Linked DNA regions of Botrimarina mediterranea. The protein of the gene in region 2 interacts with the protein of the main gene of each other region in a pairwise test. Links are inferred from orthologs where the notes say so. Each region holds a gene or a part of one and is shown on either strand. Other genes may lie near its edges.

Evidence for each region.
Region 1: the proteins of rlmKL (region 2) and typA interact in binary tests that used the Escherichia coli proteins (3 or more experiments, as listed by UniProt). The link is inferred for Botrimarina mediterranea from one-to-one orthologs.

Annotation. Positions count from the first base shown.
Region 1 is NZ_CP036349.1:1,614,049-1,618,893, reverse strand. The notes cover bases 1,059-3,938. They hold typA (translational GTPase TypA), read right to left. Parts: upstream 3,502-3,938; coding sequence 1,615-3,501; downstream 1,059-1,614. Other genes in these bases: Spa11_RS06425 (hypothetical protein), read right to left, coding at 1,059-1,119. Also shown: Spa11_RS06430 (nucleoporin), read right to left, coding at 1-121; more of Spa11_RS06425, read right to left, coding at 301-1,058; Spa11_RS06415 (response regulator), read left to right, coding at 4,003-4,845. UniProt on the Escherichia coli protein: A 50S ribosomal subunit assembly protein with GTPase and nucleotide-independent chaperone activity, required for 50S subunit assembly at low temperatures, may also play a role in translation.
Region 2 is NZ_CP036349.1:1,879,355-1,884,276, reverse strand. The notes cover bases 1-2,957. They hold rlmKL (bifunctional 23S rRNA (guanine(2069)-N(7))-methyltransferase RlmK/23S rRNA (guanine(2445)-N(2))-methyltransferase RlmL), read left to right. Parts: upstream 1-332; coding sequence 333-2,582; downstream 2,583-2,957. Other genes in these bases: nadE (NAD(+) synthase), read right to left, coding at 2,776-2,957; Spa11_RS07510 (DUF2608 domain-containing protein), read left to right, coding at 1-315. Also shown: more of nadE, read right to left, coding at 2,958-4,689; Spa11_RS07495 (competence/damage-inducible protein A), read right to left, coding at 4,856-4,922. UniProt on the Escherichia coli protein: Specifically methylates the guanine in position 2445 (m2G2445) and the guanine in position 2069 (m7G2069) of 23S rRNA. Methylation occurs before assembly of 23S rRNA into 50S subunits.

The sequences.
Region 1 (4,845 bases), 270 kb from region 2 along the record:
AGAAGGCCCCAACCGGAGGAGTCCAGCAGGACCGCAACCAGCGGCCGGCGGCGGCCGTGTTCAGAGCCAGGAGGACGGCGAGCGTGGCCGAGAGAAAGCGGAAGGCGGCGGTCTTCTTCATCGTTCGATCGGTTAGTGGCGCCGGGCGGGCGCGGCTATTTAACCCCAGGCGTCCGGGAGGTCTGGGGCGGATAGGCGGGAGCATGCATCCTAGCTGGGGGGACGCCCGCCAGCAACAAATGCTTGGCTTGCAACTCCGGCGCCGCGGGTGCCCACGCTCGGTGGGCCGCTAGGCGGGGCCTAGAACCCCAGCGGCGGAAACTCCGCGAAATACTTCGAAGTCAGGTACGCCGAGGTCTCGTGCGACTTCCGACGGACCAGCTCGGTACGCTTCTGCAGCTCGGCCTCGGTCTGGGCCCAGACGTCGGCGGCCGAGACGCTGCGGTTGCCGACCGGCTGGCGGGTCTTCAGCTCCTGGGCCGTCTTGAGCTGCTCGGCGCTTTGGGCGAACCACTCAGAGACACGGACGCCGGTGGCGACCGCCTCAGGATCGACCCCGTCGATATCGAGCAGGTTGGTCGCTTCGTGACCATACTCCAGCGACCGCCGGCGGACCGCTAGGGCCCGGGACTGCTGCTCGGTCCCCGCGTACGAGGCGACGACGTTCTGCAACGCGGACACCTCGAAGACGATCCGCGTCAGACCCTGCCAGTAGGCCTGAGTCCGATCACGCATCGCGACGTCGCTTTCGGTCAGCGACGATGATTTCTCCGATTCGGCGGCGCCTGGTTCTCCGGACGACAACCGGGCGACCTCGAACTGCAACTCCTTGAGCTTCGCAGTGAGGCGGGCCTGCTCGACGGCGCGGACTTCGGCCGGGTCGGGGCAGTCGCCATTGGGGCAGTCGGGGTTCGGCGGGCGCCAATCGGGCGGCAACTTCTCGAGCAGCTGCGACTCGTCGAGCGCCTGGTAGGCGGCGCCGTTGAGGTCGACGTTGTAGTACTGCGCGCCGATCCACACGCCGCCCACCACAGCGATCAGGCAGGTGATGATCTCAAAACGCGACAGCCCCGTGCGACGATTGCGGTCGGCGGAGCGATAAGTACGGCTGGCTTGCATGGTCGAGCGCCCTTCAGGCGAAATGCCGCGCGCAGCCATCGCGGCCGCAGCGCTTCCGCGAAAGGCTAGCTCATGCACCGGCGCGCCGAAGCCAGGCACACCGAGAGCCACGGTTATGCCGCTTGGGGCAGTTAGAGCGGCGTGCCCGATCCTGCCGGAAGGGCCCGAGCCGAAGAGCTTGCGAACGATCGGTACGGGTCTGAGCCGGGGGCGCGAGCCCTCGGTGGGAAACCTGGTACCCACTTCCCACCGAGGGCTCGCGCCCCCGGCTCAGACGGGTACCGATGGAGGGTGGTGGATGGTGGGCCACCTGGCGGCGCCGTGAACATGCGTCTAGAGCCGCATAGAGGGCCCTTAGGCGCGTTGTTGCGCTCCGCTTAGGGTTTACCCAGGCCCCCCGCTCCCGATGCGTTAAATGACCTCCTAGAGCCTCCTAAGCGAGGCTAGGAAAACCGCCCAAACGGGGGGTCTCGCTAACGAGAGGAATCGCGTCCCCTACACCAGCGACGCGCTCGCAGACCGGCGGCTTTCGCGGCGGCGGTCGGCCTCCTTAAGCATCACCTTCCGCATCCGGATGCTCGTCGGGGTGATTTCGACCAACTCGTCGTCGTCGATGTACTCCAGGCAAGCCTCGAGCGACATGTCGCGCGGCGGGCGGACCTGGGCGTTGTCGTCCTTGCCGGAGGCCCGCATGTTGGTGAGCTTCTTGGCCTTCACGACGTTCACGACGATGTCGTCCGACTTGCAGTTCTCGCCGACGATCTGGCCCTCGTAGACCTGATCGCCCGGGCGAACGAAGAAGACGCCGCGGTCGTCGAGGGCGTCCATCGAGTAAGCGGTCGCTTGCCCCGCTTCGCTGGCGAGCATCACGCCGTTGGAACGCAGGTTCACGGCGCCACGCGGGGGCTCGTAGCCGAGGACCGTGTGGTGGACGATGGCGTTGCCCTGTGTCGCCGCCAACAGGCGCGACCGCAGGCCGATCAGCGACCGCGACGGGATCGAGAACTCCAGGTGAGTGTACGAGCTGGTCGAGGACTTCTTGCCCATCTTGAGCACCTGCGCCCGGCGGTCGCCCACCAGCGACATCACCGCATTCTCGAACTCTTCCGGCACGTCGATCACCAGCAGCTCGACCGGCTCGAGCTTCTTGCCGTCTTCGTACTTGGTCACTACCTGCGGCTTGCCGACGCAGAGCTCGAAGCCTTCGCGACGGAGGTTTTCGATCAGGATGCCCAGGTGCATCAGGCCACGGCCGGCGACGCGGTACTGCTCCATCGTGTCACCGGGTTCGACGCGGAGAGCGACATCGCTGCGCAGTTCGCGCTCGAGTCGCTCGCCGATCTTGCGGCTGGTGACGTGGTCCCCTTCGCGACCGGCGAAGGGCCCGTCGTTGACGCGGAACAGCATGTGGAGAGTCGGCTCGTCGATCTTCACCGCATAAGCGGGCCGGGGCGATTCGGCGGCGGCAATCGTGTAGCCCATGCCGATCGGGTCGAGCCCGACCACCGCACAGAGGTCGCCGCACTCGACGCGGTCGGTCTTGATCTTGCCGAGCCCGTCGAACGTGAAGAGTTGGGCGATCTCTTGCTTGGTGATCCCGCCGTCGCGGTCGATCACGGCCACACGTTGCCGGTCGGACACAGCGCCGGCGATGACGCGGCCCACGGCGATGCGGCCGACATAGTCGGAGTAATCGATCGTTGTGACGAGCATCTGCGTCGGCTCGTCCGGCTCGCCGTGCGGCGGCGGCACCTCTTCGATGATCTTCTCGAGGATCACCCGCATGTCGGCGGGGCGTCCTTCAGGCGTCAGCGAGGCAAACCCTTGCTTGCCCGACGCGTAGACGACGGGGAAGTCGAGCATATGGTCGTCGGCGCCGAGGTCGATCAAGAGGTCGAAGACCTCCGTCACGACCTCGTCGGGGCGTGAGTCGGGACGGTCGATCTTGTTGATCACGACGATCGGCTTGAGCCCCTGGGCGAGCGCCTTCTGGAGCACGAACCGCGTCTGCGGCATCGGGCCCTCGAAGGCGTCCACCAGCAGCAGGCACCCGTCGGCCATCGTGAGGACGCGCTCGACCTCACCGCCGAAGTCGGCGTGGCCCGGCGTGTCGATCAGGTTGATGCGGTAGCGGTCGCCGGCAAGCGACTCGTATCCAATCGCACAGTTCTTGCTGAAGATGGTGATGCCCCGCTCGCGCTCCAAGTCGTTGGAGTCGAACACCAGCCCGTGCTGCCCGCCGGCGAGCTTGTCGAGCTCGGCCTCGCGGTACTGGCCCGATTGGTAGAGCAGTTGGTCAACGAGCGTTGTCTTGCCGTGGTCAACGTGGGCAATGATCGCGACGTTACGCAGGGCGGCCTGGCCGCGGAGGGGGTGGGACATCGGGAGGGGGGCGGGGGGTGGGGTAGGCTCTCTTCTGCGCAGCCATTTCGCGGCGTCACGACCTAAACGGGGTCCGGCCGCAGATCGCAGCTCGATAGTCTACGGGCAAACCGCGCCGGCGTCTGCGCGGGCGCGACCGTTAATGCCGGCGTTATGCGTCGCTCGAGGCCCGCAAGCCTTGCGCAATCGTCGAAGAGCCCTGGATCGCCAAACCCTTTGGCTCCGATGTTTCGTAATGAACCCGTGTGGTTGTGTTGTTCCCATTGCGTAAGGTTCGTATACTTCCAATGTGGGGCAATTCGCAGCGCCGCTGGCGCTTGCGGATTCCCACGAGCGTCCCGCCGGAGGTAGCCCAACCTCACAGGTCGGCCGTCAGCAGACGTTTGCAGCCCGGAATTGCGGGCTGAAGGCGGCTTGTCAGCGGCTCGCCAAGGGGAAACTGGCAACCTCCCCATGCCCACCGAGAAATCGGCCCCACCCCAACTATCGAGCAGGCGCCGCGTGTCCAACCCTGGCACGACTACCCGCGCCGAGTCGCAAGCACTTGGCTGCGGATCGACCGAGACCCTCCAAGACGCCCCGACGGGCGCAGGCACAGAGTCCGCCCCGAAGTCCGACTCCGCCACGAAAGCAGAGCCCACCTCGTCGGCCGACGCCCTCCACAAGATCCTCTGCCTGTGCGACGAGCGGAACACGTCCGCCGCTCTCGCCGAGCAACTCGGCCCGGGCTTCGACGTCACCCCCGTGCGATCGCTGGCGCGCGCCGCCAGCCGGCTCGCCACAGGCGAGTACGACGGCATCTACGCCGACGCCGAGGGCTTCCGCCGTGACTCGCACGTCACCCAGCTGATCCACAACATCCAGATCCTCCGCGGCATGCCCGACGGCGTCGTGCTGCTCGACCGCGACAACCGCATCGTCTGGGGCAACGGCCGGCTCAGCGAGTGGATGCGCCGCGACGAGGTCATCGGCGAGAGCTTCTACCCCGTGCTCGGCGCGCCGGAGATCCTCGGCCCCGAACTGACGCCCTTCGACACCGCGTTCAGCGGCGGTCGACAAGTGTCGTCGATGCTCCGCTGCGACGACGGCCGCTTCTTCCGCGTCAACGCGGCGCCGGTCGAACACTTCAAGGGAGATGCCCCCGACTACTTGATCGTCACCATCCGTGACGTCACGGCCGAGCAGCTCGAGAAGCAGAAGCTCGCCGCGATCCATCAGGCGGGAATCGAATTGGCCGACCTCACTCCCGAGGAGGTCGCCGAGATGGAGTACGACGAGCGGATCGAACTGCTCAAGTCGAACATCCTTCACTGCACCCAAGACGTCCTGCAGTACGACGTCGTC
Region 2 (4,922 bases):
CTCGAGTTCGCCGACCATCCGCCGAAGGCGATCGTCTTCGTCGATGACCACGCCCGGCACGTTCACCGCATCTACGACGCGATGTCGCGGCACGACATCGAGTGCACCGCCTTGCAGTACAAGGCCGAAGACAAGAACGTCGCCCGCTTCCGCTACTGCGACAAGCGTGAGGTGACCGAGAAGTGGCGGCGGCTCGAGTCCGCGCTGAAGGAAGTGTTCACCCTCCCCGGCGCCGACGCCCCTGTCGATGAGGCTGTCGAGAATCCCGCCCACGCCACCGCCGACGCCGCCCCCGAGCGGGCCGCGTCGCACTAAAGCGGACATACGCGGCCGTGGCCGAATACGATTTGATTGCGACCGCCGCCTTCGGCCTTGAGTCCGAAGTGCGTCACGAACTCGAGACGCTCGGCTACCCCGCGCGCATCGCGAGCCCGGGGCGCGTGCTCTTCCACGGGGACGAGCAGGCGATCATCGAGACGAATCTCTGGCTGCGTTGCGCCGAGCGGATTCTCATTCGCGTGGCCGTCGGCCCAGCGAACGATTTTGGTCTGCTCTTCGACCTCGTGCGTGGGGCGCCATGGTCCGACTGGATCCCCGCCGACGGGCAGTTCCCGGTCCGCGGCCGGTCGTACAAGTCGCTGCTCACGAGCGTGCCGGCGTGTCAACGGATCGTGAAGAAGGCGGTCGTCGAGCAACTCCGCGCGGGTCACGGAGTCGAGGAGCTTCCAGAGACGAGCGGTGACTACGCCATCGAAGTCGCCATCGCGAACGACGAAGCGTCGCTGTACCTAGACACCACCGGCGTCGGTCTCCACAAACGCGGCTACCGACCGCTGGTGAGCGAGGCGCCACTCCGTGAGACGATCGCCGCCGGCATGGTGCGGTTCAGCCGGTGGCGTCCCGACCGGCCGTTCTGGGACCCGTTCTGCGGATCGGGGACGATCGCGATCGAGGCGGCGATGATCGGCCGCGACATCGCGCCGGGTTTGCGACGGACATTTGCCTGTGAAGCATGGCCCCGCATCGGGGGCGAGGGCTGGCGCGCCGCGCGCGAAGCCGCCGAGCGTCGCGTCAAACCGGCGCTCGAAGAGCGGCTCTCCGCAACCGACATCAGCGAAGACGCCCTGAAGATCGCCCGTCGCAGCGCAACCGCCGCCGGCGTCGCCGACGACATCCACTTCCAGATCCGCGACTTCGCCGATCTCTCCAGCAAACGCGACTACGGCTGCCTCGTCACCAACCCCCCCTACGGCGAACGCATCGGCGAGGCCGAAGAGGTCCGGCGCCTCTACCGCTCGATGCCGACGGTATTGCGACGTCTCAAGACTTGGTCGCACTATCTGTTGGCCGCGAACCCCGAGTTCGAGAACCTCGTCGGCCAAGGCGCGTCGAAGCGGCGGAAGCTGTTCAACGGGCGGATCGAGTGCGCGTTGTATGAGTTTCATGGACCGAGGAAGCCGAAAGACGGAGGACGGCCGAGGAGGGACGAGAGACGGGGGACGGGGGACGAGGGGAAGGTGGCGGTCTCGAGCGATGTGGCTACCGAGTCGGACACGCCTGCCGAACCCTCAAGCCTCAGGCCTCAAGCCTCACCGCCACGACCGCCGCAGGCGTTCGGCGGACTTAGGCCGGAGGCGGAGCGACAAGCCACCGAGTTCGCCGCGCGGCTTGGCAAACGCGCTCGGCATCTTCGTAAATGGCCCACGAAGCGCGGGATCACTTGCTATCGGCTCTACGACCGCGACATCCCCGAGCTGCCGTTTGCGGTCGATCGTTACGAGGACGCGGTCGTCGTCGCCGAGTACGAGCGGCCGCACGAGCGGACGCCGGCGGAGCACGCCGACTGGCTCGATTTGATGATGAAGACGATCGCTAAGACGCTCGAAGTCCCGCGCGCCGAAGTCTTCCTCCGCAAACGCGAACGCCAGCGCGGCGAGGCCCAGTACGAACGTGTCGCCGACGAGGGGGCGTTCCGTGTCGTCAACGAGGGCGGCCTACGGTTCCGCGTTAACTTGTCGGACTACCTCGACACGGGGCTGTTCCTCGACCATCGCCAAACGCGCGGCATGGTCCGCGAAGCGGCCGCCGGCAAGCGGGTGTTGAATCTGTTCGCTTACACCGGCTCGTTCACCATCTACGCCGCCGCCGGTGGCGCCGTGAAGACAACGACGGTCGACCTTTCGCAGACCTACCTCGACTGGACCGCCGAGAATCTCCGGCTCAACGGCTTCGAGCCGGGCATGACGCACTACCTCGCCCGCGCCGATAGCCGGGCGTATGTCGATAGCCTGCCGCGCGAACCGCAGTTCGACCTCGTCGTGGTCGATCCGCCGACGTTCTCGAACTCGAAGCGCCTCGACGACGATTGGGACGTGCAGCGCGACGGGGCGCCGCTTCTGAACGCGATCCGCAAACGCCTCACCGACGGCGGCCTCGTCTACTTCAGCACCAACTTCCGCCGCTTCAAGCTCGACGAGTCGGCGCTGACGGGCTACGCGGTGCGTGAGATCAGCAAGCAGACCGTGCCGGAGGATTTCCGGAACGAACGCATCCACCGCTGCTGGCGGTTGACGGCGGTTTGAATGCGGCGTGTCGCGGGTTCACTCCGGGAGCTGACGCTTCCCGGCTCGCATGTAGCGGGCTAGGGATTGCTGAGCCGTTCGGACTGCATGCCATTTGTAGGAGGCGTCTCCGACGCCGATGACACGCACCATCCCGTTTCGGAATGGATACCGTAATCGGCGTCGGAGACGCCTCCTACAATCGCTGGCGTGATCACCCCTCGCCGCTGAGTATTGGCCAGCGCCGCCACGAGCGCGAATCAACGTTGTGCGTGTCGATGTGAAAACTCGGCGCGAGGCGTTCGCGTTTCCATTGGCTCGCGCGCCACAGGCGCCAGAAACGGTCGGTCCACTTGGCGAGCTGCGCGGCGTCGTACTGTGGGAACGCCTCGCCGAGGCGGCGTAGGGTTTCATCGCGCGGGTCGAGGTGAGCGATCATCGAGCGCTCGATGGCGTCGAGCACCGGGTAGGGCATCAGGTCGGCCTCGTCGGTCTGATGCGTCGCCAGGGGCCGTAGCTCGGCGGTCGGTTGCTGGGCGTTGACGGCGTGCAACTCTGGCAAGGGACCAACGCCCTCGGGTCCTTCGGTCTCCATCCAGCGGAGCCACTCGCGGATGAACGCCTTATCGATGCCGGCGATCGGGGCGAGGCCGCCGGCCGTGTCGCCATCCATCGTTGCGTAGCCGACCGACGCCTCGCTGCGGTTGCCGGTGGTGATGAGCAGGGCGCTCTTCAAGTTGGCGAGCATCCACACGCCCGGCGCGCGGACACGGGCCTGGATGTTCTGCAGGGCGATGTCGTCCGTCTCCCAAGTCAGCTCGCGCCCTACGGCCGTTGCGGCGAGCTTGACGCAGTCATCGACGAGCGCGTCGATCGACCACTTGTGATGCTCGGCGCCGACGGCGTCCGCAACGGTCGCAGCGGCGCTCCGCGTCACGTCGGACGAGTTCTTCGTTGCTTGATAAACGGTCGTGAGCAGGCATCGCACCGCCGAACGGACCTCATTCGCACCGTCAAGAGTAGGCGTGTTGGGCAACCGTTGGGCGAGTCCCGCGAAGCCGACTTCGTCGACAACGCGCTTCACTATCAGCCACACCAGCGCGGCGCAGGCGGCCGAGTCGGCGCCGCCGCTGAGCGAAATCACGAAACCCTTGGCGCCGCTCTTCCGCAGATAGTCAAGGAGACCCAGCGGCACGGCGCGGCTGAACTCTTCGAACTTGGAGAGCCGCTCGCCTCTAAGCGTGGGCGTTTGCCTCTGAACCGATTCGTCACTGGCAATCGACCAGCCGGTCGCGATCCGACCCTCACCGGGGCGGGCTTCGACATCGCCGTCGACCAGGCTGACGACAAAGTCACGGCACGAGAAGGGCGCCGCGCCGGCGAGCAGTTCGGCCTCACCGTCGCCTGTCGCCCTCGCGAAGAACGGCCCGCCGTCGAAGATCGCGCGGCCCGACTCGTTGCCGAGCAGGTTCGTGTAAAGGAAGAGACCGTTGACGATTCGCGCGCCGTCGAGGGCATGGCCGTCGCGGATCGCTTGCTTTCCGAACGCGAAGTGGCTCGCCGAAGGGTTCAATAGCACCGAGACGCCGCGTTTGGCGTAGCGATGCGCCGGGCGTTCGGCGCCGACCCAAGCGTCGCGGCAGATTTCGACGCCGAGGCCGACGCCGTCAAATTCGAAGACGAGTTCGCCGACGGGGATTGTCTCGCCATCGACCTCGACCGTTGTTCGCCCCCCCGCGGGCCACGGGGTGAACCAACGGGCCTCGTAGTGCAGCCCGTCGTTCGCCAAGTGTTGCTTGAGCGACATCCCCAGAAGACGCCCATCGACAAGCATCGCCTCGGCGTTGTAGAGCTTGCCGGCAATCTCGAGTGGCAGGCCGACCGTGACGGCGACGCCACGTGTCTGCGGCTTCAACTCGATGAGCGATCGCAACGACCGCTCTCGCAGGTGCTTCGCAAAGTACAGGTCTTCACAGCCGTAGCCGTTGAGGCACAGCTCGGGCAGACAGACCAGCCGGGCGCCGGCGTCACGGGCGGCGTCGATCGCGGCGACCACGCGGCGCAGGTTCGCCTCCCAGTCGAGGGGCGTCTGATTGATAGCGACGGCGGCGAGGCGGATCAGTGGCATGGGTACGTTATTGTTTCGCGCATAGACGCGGAGACGCAGAGGATTCGATGGCTACTGACTTGGCGGCTTTGCGCCTTTGCGTGAGGCTTGACGAGATGTCTCACGCAAAGGCGCGAAGGCGCAAAGTGAACCGATGGCTCTGCGTCTCCGCGGCTCTGCACGAGATCTATTGGCTTTGTTTCAAGAGTTCTAAGCGGAGCAGGTTGAGGGCGTGTTTGGCGACGAGCGGGCGT